2 regions of the Micromonospora sp. NPDC049049 genome follow, and region 1 is predicted to be linked to the other one. Evidence: riboswitches for the same ligand, from Rfam matches in the RefSeq annotation. Region 1 holds a riboswitch; the other holds the start of a gene.
The links. A riboswitch is a leader RNA that binds a small molecule or an ion and turns the genes downstream of it on or off. The one in region 1 is predicted to bind cyclic di-AMP.
Positions count from the first base shown of each region.

Region 1 (7,864 bases):
CCGCGGCGATCCTGGTCGGTTACTCCCGGCGGCTGGACGACGGGCTCAACCTCGCGCTGGTCGCCACCGGGGTGGTCCTGCTGGGTCTGGTGCTGCTGGTGGGGCCGCTGCGCACCGCCGGCGGTCTGGAGATCCGGACGGCCAATCTGCCGGTACGCGCCTGGACGCCGCTGATCGCCGACCGGCTCGGCACGGCCCTGCTCGGGCTGCTCGCCGCCCTGGCGCTCGCCGCCGCGCTCGCCCTGCCGGCCGGTGTGGCCCTGGCCGCCAGCCTGCTGGTCGGGGCGGGCGCCGGTGCGGTCGCGCTGGACCTGGCCCGGCGACGGTTCAGGCCACGCGCCGGTGGCGGGTCGGTGGCCGCCGCGCTGCGCCGGCACCAGCCGGAGTTCCTGCTCTACTTCTCCGCGCCTCCCGGCTCGGAATACCAGGTCACCATGTGGCTGCCGTACCTGGAACGGATCGGCCGACCGTTCCTGGTCGTGCTGCGTGAGCCGGAGTTCCTGGCCCCGATCGCGGCGGCCACCGACGCGCCGGTGGTCTACTGCCCCACCCTGGGGGCGATGGACCAGGCGTTGGTGCCGAGCCTACGGGCGGCGTTCTACGTCAACCACGGTGCGAAGAACAGCCACTGCGTCCGCTTCACCCAGCTCACCCACATTCAGCTGCACCACGGCGACAGCGACAAGGCGCCGAGCGCCAACCCGGTGTCGGGGATCTTCGACCGGATCTTCGTGGCCGGGCAGGCGGCGATCGACAGGTACGCCCGCGCCGGAGTGCAGATCCCGGCGGACAAGTTCGTGGTGGTGGGTCGTCCACAGGTCGAGTCGATCGAGGTGCGCCCGGAGCCGGCACGAGGGTTGGCGCACCCGACGGTGCTCTACACACCGACCTGGACCGGGCACCACGCCGACGCCGACTACTGCTCGCTGCCGGTGGCCGAAAGCCTGCTGCGCCGACTGTTGGAACGCGGCGCGACGGTGATCCTGCGAGCCCACCCGTACACGACGCAGAATCCGGCCTCAGCCCGGCAACTGGGCCGCCTGACCGAACTGCTCGTCGCCGACCGGGCCCGCACCGGCCGCCAGCACGTGGTCGGCGCGGCGGCTCGGGAGCTGAGCCTGACCGAGTGCGTCAACTCCGCCGACGCGCTGGTCTCCGACGTGTCCGGAGTGATCTCGGACTTCCTCTACTCCGGCAAGCCGTACGCGGTCACCGACATGGGCGACGAGGGCGACCGGTTCGTGGAGCGGTTCCCGCTGGCCGGGTCGGGTTACGTGCTGCGCCGGGACATGTCCAACGTGGACGACGTGCTGACCGCACTGCTGGACACCGACCCGCTGGCCGAGGCCCGCTGGGCCACCCGCCGCCGCTACCTGGGTGACTTCCCGGCCGAGGCGTACGCCGAGGCGTTCCTGGCCGCCGCCCGCCGGGAGCTGGCACCGGCCGAGGCGCTCACCGCGACCGCACCGGCATAGCCGCTCAGCGGTAAGGATCCAGCAGCGCCAGCACCGCCGCCGGGTCCTCCACGTGCGCGTTGTGTCCGAGACCGGGCAGCGTCGCGACCGGTACGCCGTACTCCTTGAGCTGTTCGTCGGTGACCATCGGGTCGTTCTCCCCGCGCGCCAGCACCACCGGCACGTCGGTCGCCGCCAGCAGCGCGGCCAGGTCGGGCTCGCCGACGGCGAAGGCGGCCGGGTCCATGGCGAGGCGCCACCGGCCGTCGACCTGGCGCAGCCCGGCTTCCACCACCGGGTGGTCCGGCGGGACCAGACCGCTGAGCCCGGCGACCCGCAGGTAGCGGCGAGCCGCCTCGGTGCGGGTGGCGAACCAGCTCACCGGCCGGGCGGCAAGCTCGGCGGCGCGGGTCAGCTCGGCGGGTGACCAGAGTGCCTTGATGCCCAGCCCGACCACGGCGTCCACCGGCGTTCCGGCGTCGCGGGCGGCCAGCGCCAGGCCGACCACCCCACCCAGCGAGTGCCCGAGCACGACCAGCCGGTCGTCGGGGACGAGGGCCCGCGCGATCTGCTGAGCGAAGCCCGCGAAGGAGTACGACGGCAGCGGCGACGCCCAGCCGTGGCCGGCGAGGTCCGGTGCCAGCCACCGCCCGGGCCAGTGCTGCTCAAGGTACGGGGCCCAGGGCAACCACACGTCCCCGGTCGTTCCCATCCCGTGCAGCAGCAGCAGGACCGGCCCGCGGCCGGTGTGACCACCCGTTTCATCCACCACGGCCGCAGTCTCCCATGGTTCACGGTCGGGTACGAGGGCCGTCGATGGCGGGCCGGGCGGACAAACGCCGCGGGCGCCGGCTCCTTGTGGGAGACGGCGTCCGCGGCGGTCAGGGTGCCCGGGTCAGGCGGAGTAGCCCCGGCTGGTGATCCAGTTGGCCAGGTCGATCGTGGTGATCCAGTAAGACGGGTCGGCCGGGTTCGCCGAGTCGGCGATCCGCACGGTGCGACCGTTGTCCTTGTAGCCCACCACGGCGATGTAGTGCCCACCGCCGTAGGAGTGCCACCCGCCGTCGGTGTCGACGGCGTCCCCGACGACGTTGGCCACCACGCCCCGGCCGTCGGTGACGGCCTTCACCACGTCGGCCTGGAGCCGGTCCATCTGGGCCGGGCTGGGCGCGCCGGGGAACATCCGGGTCCGGTACGGGGAGCCCTTCACCTCGGCGTTGAGCACCCGGGTGGTGTCCTCGGCCGAGTTGGTGCCCATCTCGGTGGTGCCCAGTTCGGCGCCGAGCTCCTCCTGGGTGCGGTCGATGCCGGCGGCGCTGAGCGCGTTCCGGGTGGCCGCCGGGCCGCAGTTGTAGTAGGTGTTCTGCGCCTCGTAGTCGTAGTCGAGCACCTTCGTCGCGGGGGGCTTCGGCGGCGTCGGCTTACGGGTGAGGTCGGGGTTGCTCTTGGCCTTGGCGGCGGGTGACGCGGCGCTGGTGGCCGGGGCGGCCGTGGTCGGCGCGGCGCTGGCCGAGGGGGACGCGTCCCGGGCCTCACTGCGGGAGGCGGCGACGTCGCTGCGCATCTCGGCGACGGTGGTCGCGGTGCGCTGGCCGGCCGGGGCGTCGTCGGCAGTGGTGAGCAGGGCGCCGGTGGTGGTGGCGATAGCGAGGGCTGCGGCGGAGGCGGCGACGATCTGGTACGGGCGCTCGGTGGCGAGGCGACGGAGCTGGCGCTGCAGGGTGTGCTTCACGGGGTCCTCCACGGATCGGGGGGAGAGCGGCACACCGGGGCCGGACCGGTATCCGGGCAGGCGCCAGCGCGCGGACAGTGGTCCGCGGGTGTGAACCGCTCAGGGGAACGCCCGGATCGGCCGGGCGGGAAAGGCGATGACCCGGGGGTCAGCTCACCGTCACGCGACGAATGAGCGGGTGCACCGCCGCGCCGTGGAGGCGAGGGAACAACCGAGGGGTGGAAAGGTGCTGCACGAGGATGGGACTCCTTCCGACACCGCCTACCGGGTTAGCTGACGGATTCGGGCGGGAAGACGCCCTACCGCGGGCCGTGGCTCGCGGATTCACCCCGGACTTACTGGTGGGTCCCCGGTTCGTTGATCACGATTAAGCGGGTCGATGCGGCGTCGCGTCTTGCGATCGGTTACCGCACCGGACGGGACGACACTACTGGCGTCTCAACGCCCTGCCAAGCCAGGTTCACCTGCGTAAACCCCAATTGGCGCCACAATTTCTGCGCGTAATGCCGATGATGTGACTCGATGGGACAACCAGTTACGGCGACGCCTACGGGCGACAACCGGACAGGCCGCAAAGAACGCGGCCATAATCGCGGGAACAATCCCGTCGATCGCGTCGGACGTCCGATTTCTCGATCGGGTGACCGGCCTCACATAACGGATTGGGCTCAACCCACCCGGGCCGGGCGCCACAGTGCCACGACGGCGGGACGCAACGCCCCGGCGACCGTGCGGCGCGCGGGGACCAGGGTCGGGCGGAGCCGGGCCGCCGCCGCGTACGCCTCCTCGGCGAGGGCACGAGCCGACTCGGCGGCCAATTCCGCGTCGCGCCAGGCGACCCGCTCACGGTCGGCGGCCACCTGGTAATCGGTCGACCGCGCATCCCGGATCACCCGGCTGATCAGCACCTCCTGCTCGACCGGGTGTCGCCGGGGATCCCAGCCGCGCCGGTGCCCGAACACGTCGCCGAGCTGCGCCATGGTCAGGTCGCCCCGCCAGTACGCCGCCATCGCCGCCCGGTGCAGATAGCGTTCCCGGGCGGCGTACTCGGCGGGGGTGTGCGGGGTCTGCGGGGTGGGCAGTGCCCCCGCGCCAGCGAAGCGACGCGCGGCGGCGTCCGCCTCGTCGTACCCGATCCAGGCCTGCTCCAGCTGTTCCTGAGCGGTCAGCCAGGCGGCACGCCGCCGCTTGGCGGTGGTGGCCGCGCGGGCCGCGGCAACGGCCACCTCCTCGGCGTAGCGGCGCCTGTCGACGGCCTCGGCGGCGGCCAACTCCTGGGCGGTGGGCCCGGCCGGGACCGGGTCGCCGGTCGGCCGGGCCCGTTCGGGGCGGGCGGCCAGCACGGTGAGCAGGCCCAGGGTCAGCAGGAACAGCGTCGACCAGATGGCGGCGGCCCGCGGCACCTCGGTCACGAACTGGTAGAAGACGACGGTCTCCATGGTCGGCACCTCGGGGAGAGAGCAGTGCGATGGAAAGCCGCGCCGACCAGCGGGCCACGGCGGGCCACGGGTCGGCGGGTCAGGGAGCGGGTGGGTCGACAGGGCGCGGCGGCGGGACGGTCGTCCCGGTGGCTCAGCGCCCGGGTGGGGCCCGGGAAGCCCGACCGCTCGCACTGTCGACGAGGGGCAGCCGGTCAGATTCGGCCGCCCTGGCCGGCAGCACGCCGGCCGCGATGGTGTTCTGATCGCCGGGGAGCGCCACCGGCGAGTCGACCGACCAGGTCGGGACCGACTCCTCGGCGGCCTTCGCCGGGGCCGGACGGGCCGCGTCGTGTGCCCCCGACCCGATGGCGTCGGCACCGGCGACAGTGGTCGGCACCACGCTCGACGTGGGCCCCGAGCCGGGCGTCGACGTGGCGGCCGTGGCCGGGCCTGCGCCGAGCGCCAGGGCCGCGACGACGGCGAGGCTGGTCAGCACCCGAGTCGCCCAGCGCGCCACCCACCACAGCGGACAGGTGAACGCGACCGGAAGCACGTCCCCACGCTACGCCTCGCGCCGACCCGGGCGCATCGACCACGGGCGTGTCGGATCACGCCGCGCCGACCCCTTTGACCAGGGTGGACGCCGTCAGCGCAGGTCGGCGTACGGTGATCGACCGCCGGCCTGACCGACCTCGCCAGCGGGTCCGTCGACCTCGCCGCGGGCGATGCTCGCGGAGTCTCGCGCGTCGTCGTCGCCGGCCGCGCGTTGTCGCGGGACGGGCGCTGGACGGGCCGCGCGGCGCGGCGCGAGCCGGCGCATCATCGGGGTTTCGACGAAGCGGTGCAGCAACCCGGCGAGGATCAGGTTCGCCGCCAGGAAACCGAGCACCACGGCCGGGCCACGCCAGCCTCCGAAGCCGATCCCCCAGGTTCCGCTCCACCGCAGCACGCTCGTCATCACCAGCACGTGCACCAGGTAGAAGGCGAACGAGACCTCACCGAGCCAGACCAGCGGCCGGGACCGCCACGGCGAGCGCCGACCCCGCACGTCCGCGTCCGCGGCAGCGGTGATCACCAACAGGTACGCGACCGCGAGCAGCGTGGTCCACAGCTCGGCGCGGATCCACTGCGCGGCCACCACCCAGGTGACCAGGAAGATTCCGCTTGCCACTGTCAGTTTGGGACCGCGCCAGAGCCCTCGGCGCATCAACTCGGCCGCCACCGCGCCCAACCAGAACTCCAGCGACCGCACCGGCGGGAAGATCTGGGTGAACCACCAGCGGCTCACCTCCGGCACCAACTCCTGTGCCGGCCAGAGCGCGAGGATCAGCAGGGGCAGCGCGACGATCAGCGCCCAGAGCAGCTTCGGCCGGGCCCGGCGCAGCAGCGGCAGCGCCAGCGGCAGGCAGAGGTAGAAGAAGAACTCGCAGGACAGCGACCAGCTGACGGTGTTGATGCTGTAGAACCAGCCCGGCCGGGGATCCCACGCCTGCAACAGCAGCAGGTTCTCCAACGCCGCCGCCGGCAGGACCGGGTCGGCGAACCACCAGGCGACCACCAGCGTCGCCACGAACAGCACCAGGTGGTTCGGGTAGATCTTGGCGATCCGTCGCCGCCAGAACGTACGCCGCGAGTCGCCCTCGCGGGCCGACCAGACCAGCACGAAACCGCTGAGGATGAAGAAGAACTGCACCCCGGAGAGACCGAGGGTGAACAGCGCGTCGATGACTGCCTTGTAGTCCGGCTCGGCGATGATCCGCATGGTGCCGGCGTGGAAGCCGAAGACCAGCAGAGCGGCGATCCACCGCAGCCCGGTCAGCGAGGGCAGCCGGGGCGGGGCCGGTGCGGGCCGGGCGGCCGACGCCGCGGCGACGCTCGTCATGCCGGGATCCCGGCGCTCGGCAGGGTCACCAGCACTGTCGTAGCCTCCTCGGCGCGGCGTCGGACGGCGCGACGGCGACGCCCACGACGACCCGGCAGGGCCGCACCGAGGCACCCTACCGGGTCACTCCCGGGTGAACCGGACGCATCCCACCCGCCCCACGAGCCCGCGCTCCCCGGGCCGGAAACCGCCCACCGGCTCGGCGTTAACCTCCCGCTGGGCGGGAGTTCAGAGAGTCCACCATCGGCGGCAACGTCAGGTTCCGGGCCCGGCCACCCGGGTCGTCGAAGGTGGCGGACGTGGTCAATGAGCCGACGCACGCACCGCTGCTGAGCATCGTCGTGCCCGTGTACGGCGTCGAGGCGTACCTGTACCAGTGCCTCGAGTCGATCCGGGCCGACATCCCGGCGAGCGAGTCGGACGCGGTCGAGCTGATCGCCGTCGACGACGCCTCCCCGGACGGCTGCGGCGACATGCTCCGCTCGTACGCGGTCAGCCGCGACGGCGTGCGGGTCGTGCACCTGAGCAGCAACGTGGGTCTGGGGCTGGCCCGCAACGCCGGGCTCGACGTGGCCAACGGCCGGTACGTCTGGTTCGTCGACAGCGACGACTGGTTGCCACCGGGCACGATCGCCGCGGTGCTGGACCGACTGCGCCAGCACCAGCCCGACGTGCTGATGCTCGACCACCTGCGGGTGCACGAGGACGGCCGGCGGGAGGTCGACGCCAGCAGCCCGCTGCTGCGCGGGATCACCGGCGTGACCCGGTTGGCCGACCAGCCGCAACTGCTGCGGGTGCAGCACACCGCCTGGAACAAGGTGGTCCGCCGGGACTTCATGGACGAGCTGGAGCTGCGCTTCTTTCCCGGCTGGTACGAGGACATCCCGTTCAGCCACCCCCTGCTGATCGGGGCCGAGAAGATCTCCGTGCTGGACCGGGTCTGCTACCTGTACCGCCAGGGCCGCCAGGGCGCGATCACCTCCACCCGCAGCGGCCGGCACTTCGACGCCTTCGCCCAGTACGAGCGGCTGATGGACTGGGTCGCCCGGAAGCACCCGGACGAGCGGTTGCAGGCCGAGCTGTTCGAGCTGATGATCAGCCACTACCTGGTGGTGGTGGGCAACGATGGCCGGCTGCACCCACACCTGCGGCGCGGCTTCTTCCACCGGGCCGCGGCGCACTACCGTCGCTACCTGCCCACCGGCGGCTATCCGCTGCCCCCGGGCGTGACCGGGCTCAAGCACCGCCTCGTCGGGCGGGGTGACTGGGTGGCGTACTCGGCGCTGCGCCAGGCCCACCGGGTCGCTGGTCGCCTGCGTCGATCCGGACCGGTGGGCGGCGCCGGGGGCGGTTCGCTCGCCGCCGACGAGGACCC
Region 1 is NZ_JBEZEX010000018.1:64,276-72,139, reverse strand. Features, by position in the region: gene AB0B68_RS19575 (CDP-glycerol glycerophosphotransferase family protein) at 1-1,475, shown strand, start outside; gene AB0B68_RS19570 (alpha/beta fold hydrolase) at 1,480-2,226, opposite strand; gene AB0B68_RS19565 (C39 family peptidase) at 2,350-3,198, opposite strand; cyclic di-AMP (ydaO/yuaA leader) riboswitch at 3,430-3,570, opposite strand; gene AB0B68_RS19560 (hypothetical protein) at 3,855-4,625, opposite strand; gene AB0B68_RS19555 (hypothetical protein) at 4,759-5,160, opposite strand; gene AB0B68_RS19550 (acyltransferase) at 5,254-6,489, opposite strand; gene AB0B68_RS19545 (glycosyltransferase) at 6,789-7,864, shown strand, end outside.

Region 2 (7,864 bases), on a different contig from region 1:
CCAGCGCATACGTCTGCCCGGCGGACGCCCTGGCCCCGTGGTCCGACACCGCCATCGTGTTCGGGCTGCCGTCCGGGCGGAGCGCGATGTCGTTGACCAGCGGCGCGTCAGCGGACGGCGCGCTGCGCAGCACCACCGACGAGGAACCGCGCGGAGCGCAGGGCACGCCCACCGTGACGCAGTCGGTGAACGCCGGCTGGTTGGTGGTGTAGTCCGGGTCGATCCGGACCAGCCCGGTGGCCGGGGTGCCGGTGTCCAGTCGGGGGGCGTGCAGCAGGTCGAAGTAGTGCGTCCAGTCCCAGTAGGGGCCCGGATCCCAGTGCATTCCCCGCACTGTCGAGGGGATGGTGCCGGGCACGTTGTCGTGGCCGATGATGTGCTGGCGGTCCAGTGGGATGCCCAGCCGCAGCGCCAGGTGCCGAACGAGCTTCGCCGAGGTCCGGTACATCGCCTCGGTGTACCAGGTGCCCTGCGCAGCGAAGCCCTCGTGTTCCAACCCGATCGACTTCGCGTTGACGTACCAGTTGCCGGCGTGCCAGCCGACGTCCTTCGTCTTGACGTGCTGGGCGATGTGCCCGTCGACCGAGCGCAGCGAGTAGTGCCAGCTCACGTAGGTTGGGTCCTGGACGAGTTGCAGGGTGGTGGCCCAACTCGCCTCGGTGTCGTGGATGACGATGTACTCGATCTTCTGCCGCGCGGGCCGGTCGGAGAGGTCGTGGTTGCCGTAGTCCCCGTCGCCGAACGCCTCGTAGGGCGCCGGGATCCATTCGCAGGAGATGGTGCGGGGGCATTCCACCCCGTCCGGGCGGGCCAGCCGGCGCAGGCCCAGCCGGTCCAGCCAGGACCGTTCGGGCCGCACCGCGCGGGCCGGCAGGGTGATCCGCTGGCCTTCGTCGGTCACCCGGGCTTCGCCCGCGCCGATGGTGGTGAAGACCTCGTCGGCGAAGGCCGCCGCGGCGTCGGCGCTGTCCGCGCCCGAGTAGCGGGCCACCGCGCCGTACCAGGCCGCCGGGTCGGTGCCCGCGCCGACCGGCGCGCCCAGATCCCTCTGGTACGCGCTCAGCAGCGCCGCCCCACCCCGGATGTTGAGGCCCGCGTCGGTACGCAGTGCCTCGGGGGCGGCACCGGTCAGCGCGGCGGCGGCGTCGACGGTCTGCAACGCGGCGGTGGACGGGGCGGGCGCCTCGACCGGTCGGGGCGCGGGCACCCGGGCCGGCCGGGAGTCGTCACCGCGTGGGTCCTCGGCTCCGGCGTCGTGGTGACCGCGTCCGGGTAGGGCGGCCACGTGCCGCGCGTCGGTCAGGTGCATCGGGCCGTAGCCGCCACTGGTGCTCGGTGTGCCGGCGTTGGTGTCCCAACGGGACTCCAGGTAGGAGACGCCGAGCAGCACGACGGCCGGTACGCCGTACTCGGTGGCCGCGTCGGCGTACTGCTGTTGGCGGTCGGTGGTGGGCGCGGCGGCGGCCGGGCCGACGGAGAGTGGCACCGTGGTCGCGGCGGCGACCACGGTGGCGGCGAGCAGTGCGCGCCAGCCGGTCGACAGGGTTGGATGGTGCATCGAACCCCCTAGATTCTCGCGGAGTGAGGTCAAATCACCATCGCGCCGTCCGGGAGCTCGCGTCAATACCTTTCCATCTATCGACGTGCACGGAAAGAATTCTTCACACACGGTCAGTGACCTCGTCCAATCCGTACGGAGTGTCACGGCCGCACGGGTTGCGGATCGGTAACGGGCGTCTCTACTCTGGTCATTTGTCGGCCCGACAGCAGCTCCGCCCACCCCGGGCGGTAACGGACCGACACCGCCGAGTCGTTTCCGAGCGAACCGGGGACCCAGGTCCCTCGGGGTGAATCCGCAGCCACTGCGGTAGGGCGCCGACTTCCCGCCCGAACCCGTCAGCTAACCCGGTAGGCGGTCAGGAAGAAGGAGTACGGAACCCCGGTGGCACTCCATGCCCCGCGGCCGTCGTCCGAGCGGTCGGCATCAGCCGGCCCGGCGTCGATAGTGCCGCGCCCACGCTGGTCCCGCTTAACCACCGCACTCGCCGCGCTGGCCGGCGTCGCCGTCGTTCTGACCGGTAGTGCCACGGCGGCCCACGCCGACCCCTCCGTCGCCGAGATCGAGCGCCAGATCGACGCCGACTGGAACAAGCTCGAACCGGTCATCGAACGGCACAACGCCACCCGCATCGACCTCGCCGCGAAGCGCAAGCAGGCAGACGCGCTGGCCGCCCGGATCACTCCGCTCGAGCGCCAGGTCGACGCCGCGATGGACAAGGTCAGCGCCCTTGCCGTACGCGCCTACATGGGTGAGAACGTCTCGACCGTCAACGCGATGCTGGGCAGCCGGTCGCCCAGCGAGGTGGTCGGCCAGCTCGAAATGCTGGACCGCTTCGCGCACGACCAGCAGAAGGACGTACGCCAGGTGGCCGACCTGCGCGACCAACTGGCCGCGCAGAAGGCGCCACTGGACGAGATGGTGGCCCAGCTGACCCGCACGGAAGCCCAGCTGGCGGCGAAGAAGAAGCAGATCAACGACGAGATCGATCGCCTGCAGAAGCTGCGCCTGAAGGTGTACGGCAGCGGCGGCGGCGGTCCGCTGCGCCCGGCGCCCTGCCCGGGTAGCTACCCCGGCGGTGCCGCGGGCACCGCGGTCAAGTTCGCCTGCGCGCAGATCGGCAAGCCCTACGTCTGGGGTGCCGAGGGTCCGAACTCGTACGACTGCTCCGGGCTCATGCTGGCCGCCTGGGCGAAGGCCGGCGTGTCGCTGCCGCACAACGCCGCCGCGCAGAGCCGGGTCACCAAGAACGTCAGCAAGGGTGACCTGCGCCCCGGCGACCTGGTCTTCTACTACAGCGACATCCACCACGTCGGCATGTACGTCGGCGGCGGCTGGGTGGTGCACGCCTCGCAGGCTGGTCAACCGGTCAAGATGAAGAAGGTCGACGACGGCCCGATCCACAGCTACGGCCGTCCAGGCTGACCCAGTGTGACCGAAGGGGCCCGTCGCGATCTCCTCGCGGCGGGCCCTCGTCGTTCTGGTCCTAGCGGGTGGGCCAGGTGCGCCAGTGCTGCCAGGCGCGGCTGGGTGTCGGCCCCCGCTGGCCCTGGTAGCGCGAGCCGTAGACCACCGAGCCGTACGGGTGCTCGGCTGGCGAGGAGAGCCGGAAGATGCAGAGCTGCCCGATCTTCATGCCCGGCCAGAGGGTGATCGGCAGGTTCGCCACGTTCGAGAGTTCCAGCGTCACGTGGCCGGAGAAGCCCGGGTCGATGAAACCGGCGGTGGAGTGCGTGAGCAGCCCGAGCCGGCCCAGGGAGCTCTTGCCCTCCAGCCGGCCGGCGAGCTGGTCACCCAGCGAGATGACCTCCAGCGTCGAGGCGAGCACGAACTCCCCCGGGTGCAGCACGAACGGCTCGCCGTCGGGGACCTCGACCGCCGAGGTCAGGTCGTCCTGCTGCATGGCCGGATCGATGTGGGTGTAGAGATGGTTGTTGAAGACCCGGAACAGCCGGTCGAGTCGGACGTCGATGCTGGAGGGTTGGACCAGGGTGGGCTCGAACGGCTCCAAGCCCAGCGTGCCGGCCTTGATCTCGGAGACCAGGTCACGGTCGGAGAGCAGCATCGGACCACCATAGCCGCGTTGCCGGAAGTGGCCGGATTCGGTGCCGGACCAGCGCGTCGAGGTCGCTACTCGTACATTTGTTCGATAGAATGCCCACATGGCTTCCTGGTCCGAATTCGCCGCCGACGAGCCCCGACTCGCCGACGGGATCCGCGTTCTCCTTCAGCAGTACGGGCCGGGCTTCGGCTATCTGGCCACGGTCCGTGCCGACGGCGGGCCCCGCGTCCATCCGGTCTCCCCGGTCATCACCGCCGAGGGGCTGTTCTGCTTCATCATCGACTCGCCCAAGCGCCGCGACCTCGAACGTGACGGCCGTTACGCGCTGCACTCGTTCCCTGCGGAGGAGAGCGACGACGAGGCGTACGTGGCGGGTCACGCCCGCCCGGTGACCGATCCGATCCGGGTGGCGCAGCTGGCGCAGAGCGCCCGGGCCGAGCCGCAGGTCGACTGGCGGCTCTTCGAGTTCACCGTCGACGTGGCCATGCTCACCCGCCGCGAGCAGCACATCGCGGGCATTCCGGGTCTCGGGCCGAGCCGGCCGGCCGTTCGGGTCTGGCTCGACCCAAACGCCCAGTCGGCGGTGGCAGCGCCCATCGCCGTCCCGCAGACGCGCCCGACCCTCCTCAGCCGTGACGTGCAGTGCACGGCCGCCTGACCACACGACCGGAAGATCATCGGTGCCGGCTCCGTCACGACGGAGCCGGCACCGATGCGTACGCCCGCCACACCCGGCGAGCCGCCACTCCCGCATGATCCACTCGACTTCGGCGAAACCGCGGTATCCCGGCGCTGCGGATGCCCCGACTTCCAGGAAGCCGAGTGGATCATCTTGGCCGACCCGGGCGGCACGGTCGGACACCTGCGGTCACCGGGGGTGCCTGGGTGCATGGGCTCGATGACTCGGGTACAGTGGTGCCGCTTGCGGGTGTAGTTCAATGGCAGAACATCAGCTTCCCAAGCTGACAGTGCGGGTTCGATTCCCGTCACCCGCTCCATGTGCAGAAGCCCTGGTCAGGACAACAGTCCCAGCCAGGGCTTTTGATGTTGCTCAGGCCAACTGCGTCCGGCGGGCCATCCACGGACCATCAGCCACGCTTGCCCGACGAGGAGATCCGCTCTCTGACTCCCCGCACCGCAGGTCAGGGCTTAACGTAGTGCTGGCGGGGGAACAAGCGCATGAGGCGCGGCAGGCGTTGTTCGATCTCGGCGAGGCTGTCGCTGTCCCAGGGCTCATCGATTGGGGCTGGATCGAAGTACGCGCGGTGGCCCCGGGCGTCCAGCGCTTCATGGAGGCTGTCTTCACGCCCGGTGATGCGGTCGTAGGCGCGGGATGCCACGTAGGCGAGTTCTTCCCAGTGCGGCCACTCCGCGTCGGCCCGTTCCCAGAGACTGCGGCCGGCGAGCGCACGCACAGCGGGCAGGTCGGCGAGGTTGTCGGGGTTTTGGGCGACGTGCTGCCACCAGCGCTGCCCCTGGCCGATGAGCCATGGTTGGAAGTACCAGAACGAGTCGCTGCTGCACAGGCCGTCCATGATCTGGTTGGCTGCGCCCCACATGGCGTAGGTATCGATCGGGCGACGCGCAGCCTCTAGGTGGACCTGGAAGTCCGCGATGTGCTCCAGTGAAACGCGGTTGAGCCGGTATGCCAACCAGTCCAGTCTTCGGGCCGGGTCGGTCGTCTCCTCGGCTGACCGCTCCAGGAACTTCCAGAATTCCGCCGAGTTCACGTCAAGGACGGTAACGGTCCAGCCGGCGCAGGCGGTGTGGTGCCTAGCGGGAACTCGCAGACGGTGCGCCAGGGGCTGATGTCCGGTGTTCCGGCGATGAGCCTGACTCTGTCGATGGCCGCGTTGATCGGCAGGTGCGTGGAGATGGTTTCTGCGGCGTGGCTCAGCGTGGGCTTGGCGGCGTCGTGACCGATGGTCAGGTGCGGCACCACATCGCTGTGCGCCCCGGCATAGGGGGGCGCCTCGGGAAACTGCTGCCACACGGCCGAAGTGAGTTCCCGGAACGGGCGAGCTGGCTGTGGAGCAAGCCAGACGACCGTGTCACCGAACCAGCCGACGTCCGTCAGTGCGACGTCGAACCGCGGGATCCCGGTAATGGTCTCGCGCAGTACGGCCAAGACCTGCTCATCGATCTGCTGCGGAGGCAGGAACGGGTAGAGGACGGTCACGTGCGCTGGCACCCCCCACCCGGCGGCCGGGTCGAGCGATGCCCGGAAGGGGCCCACCGCCTCCTCGGCCTCGGGTATTGGCACGATGATCGCCGTCTGTGTCGGTTCCATCCCCACAGCTTTCCGCCACGGTCGGTGCCGGTCCACTGGATTCACCACCCGCCGTGCGGCCCGCACCCACCAGAGGTCGGGCGGGCAGTAGGAGGCGTGGTGTGTGAGCGCCCGTTCTCAGTCTCGGGACCGCATTCGGGCAGCCAGGAAGGACGGTCGCTCGGTGCGGCGGGCGTAGGCCCCGTTGCCGAACGGCCTCTACCGGTAGTCGGCGAAGATCCGGCGTTCCACGCCATCGACGGTGACCTGACCGCCGTGCGGAAGAATCCATTGTGGCTTGGTGTGGCCGAACGGCACGCCGACGCAGACGACCGCCTCGGGGTTGTAGCGGGTCACCACGTCGACGACCGTGTCGCGCTGCTGCTCGCGAAGTCGCGCCCGATCTGCGGCCGGGGGTCGACGGGTGTGGTCGGAGACCGGCGGACGGGCGACCAGGACCGCGTCGACGGCGCTGAGGAGACCGCGTTCACCCAGTGATCGGACGATCCAGCCGACCTCAGGGGCGGGGAGAAGCTCCTCCGACGTCTCGATGATCAGCACCCCGCCGTGCAGGACCTCCGGGGGGAACGGGAAGCGTCCCGCCGTCAGGATCCACTGGATGACTTCCAGGCAGCCACCCCAGGTGCGGCCGGTGACCGCTCGGGCCGGCCCGTGCCAGCTCCATGGCTCCGTCGGTTCGCGCTCTCCGAACGACTTCAACGCCTGCGGATCTGCCCAGTCGACGCCGATGTCCTCGGACTCACCCGGGTCGGTGACCTCCAGCCGTTCCCCGGTCAGCAACGCCGCTCGCAGCGACCTGACGTGCACGTCGTCGACGGCAGGCCCGGGGCCGAGGTGCACCTGCGAGGATCCGCCGTAGAAGCTGGCGATGCCCAGTCCCCAGAGCCAGTGGTGCAGGTTGGTGTTGTCGCTGGTGCCGAGGAACGGCTTCGGGTCGGCACGGGCCAGGTCGGCGTCCAGGTGGGGGATGACGGTGATCTGGTCCTCGCCGCCGATGACGGCGAGAATGCCGCGTACCTGGGGGTCCGCGAAGGCCGCGTTGATGTCCGCCGCACGCGCCGCCGCGGTCGCGCCCACCTGGCGGGTGGTGGGGTATTCGACAGGTACGAGGCCGGTCAGGTCGGCAAGCCGTCGCATGGCCTGCTCGTGGATCACCGGATAGGCGCCGGCGGCGGCGAAGGATGGTGAGAGGACCGCGAGGTGGTCCCCGGGGCGCGCCTTTCGGGGACGAACAAGCTCATGCTCCATGTCGAGATCCAACAGGTGTGCCGGTCCGTACGCATCTCATTTCGGCGCATGCCTGAGGCGTTTCAGCACCAGCGAGTGGATGCCTAGGCCGTTCTCTCGGCAGCGAAGTAGGGCTCGGCCGCCTCCAGTCGGGGCACCTCCACGCCCAGCCTGCGCGCCTCCGTCAGGGTGTCGCGGCAGACCGCGCGCAGTTCCTCGGGGTTGGCATGGGCTTCCATGACCAGGCGCATCGGCGGGAAGTGTCTGAACAGCCAGGCCATCGCCGGTGCTGCCAGCCAGACGGGCGCGGTGAAAGGAAGTAGCTCGCTGCGGTGCCGCCGCAGATCAACGCCGCGAGCCTCGACGAGCCGCAGGAGTTCGCGGATGGCGAGGATCGCTTCGCGTGCGTTGCCGGGCGTCAGATTGGACAACGAGCCCTGCTTCAGGCTCTGCGTGTGCAGGCCCGCGTTCTGAACGAAGTGGATCGACAGCCAGCCACGGAAGTCGGAGCTCTCCCGGAGCCTGAACCCCGCCTCGCGAAACACCTGGCGCACGGCCCGCTCGCGCTCGGTCGGCGGCCGGTCGAGAGTGCCGAAGAAGACCACGGGCAGCAGAGCCCCACGCAACACACCGTCGTCGCCGAAGCCGCCGCCAGCCCCGGGGAAGCCCCAGGCCACCTGATCAGCGGGAAGGTGTTCGGTCGCGGTCATCGGCTCGACCCAGAGGT
Region 2 is NZ_JBEZEX010000011.1:64,333-72,196, reverse strand. Features, by position in the region: gene AB0B68_RS13955 (peptidoglycan recognition family protein) at 1-1,558, opposite strand, end outside; cyclic di-AMP (ydaO/yuaA leader) riboswitch at 1,794-1,929, shown strand; gene AB0B68_RS13950 (NlpC/P60 family protein) at 1,943-2,983, shown strand; gene dcd (dCTP deaminase) at 3,045-3,623, opposite strand; gene AB0B68_RS13940 (pyridoxamine 5'-phosphate oxidase family protein) at 3,721-4,278, shown strand; tRNA gene AB0B68_RS13935 (tRNA-Gly) at 4,545-4,618, shown strand; gene AB0B68_RS13930 (DUF4240 domain-containing protein) at 4,763-5,350, opposite strand; gene AB0B68_RS13925 (2'-5' RNA ligase family protein) at 5,347-5,910, opposite strand; gene AB0B68_RS13920 (LD-carboxypeptidase) at 6,109-7,047, opposite strand; gene AB0B68_RS13915 (2-dehydropantoate 2-reductase N-terminal domain-containing protein) at 7,242-7,864, opposite strand, start outside.
Region 2: another riboswitch for cyclic di-AMP. It lies ahead of AB0B68_RS13950 (NlpC/P60 family protein); the one in region 1 lies ahead of AB0B68_RS19565 (C39 family peptidase).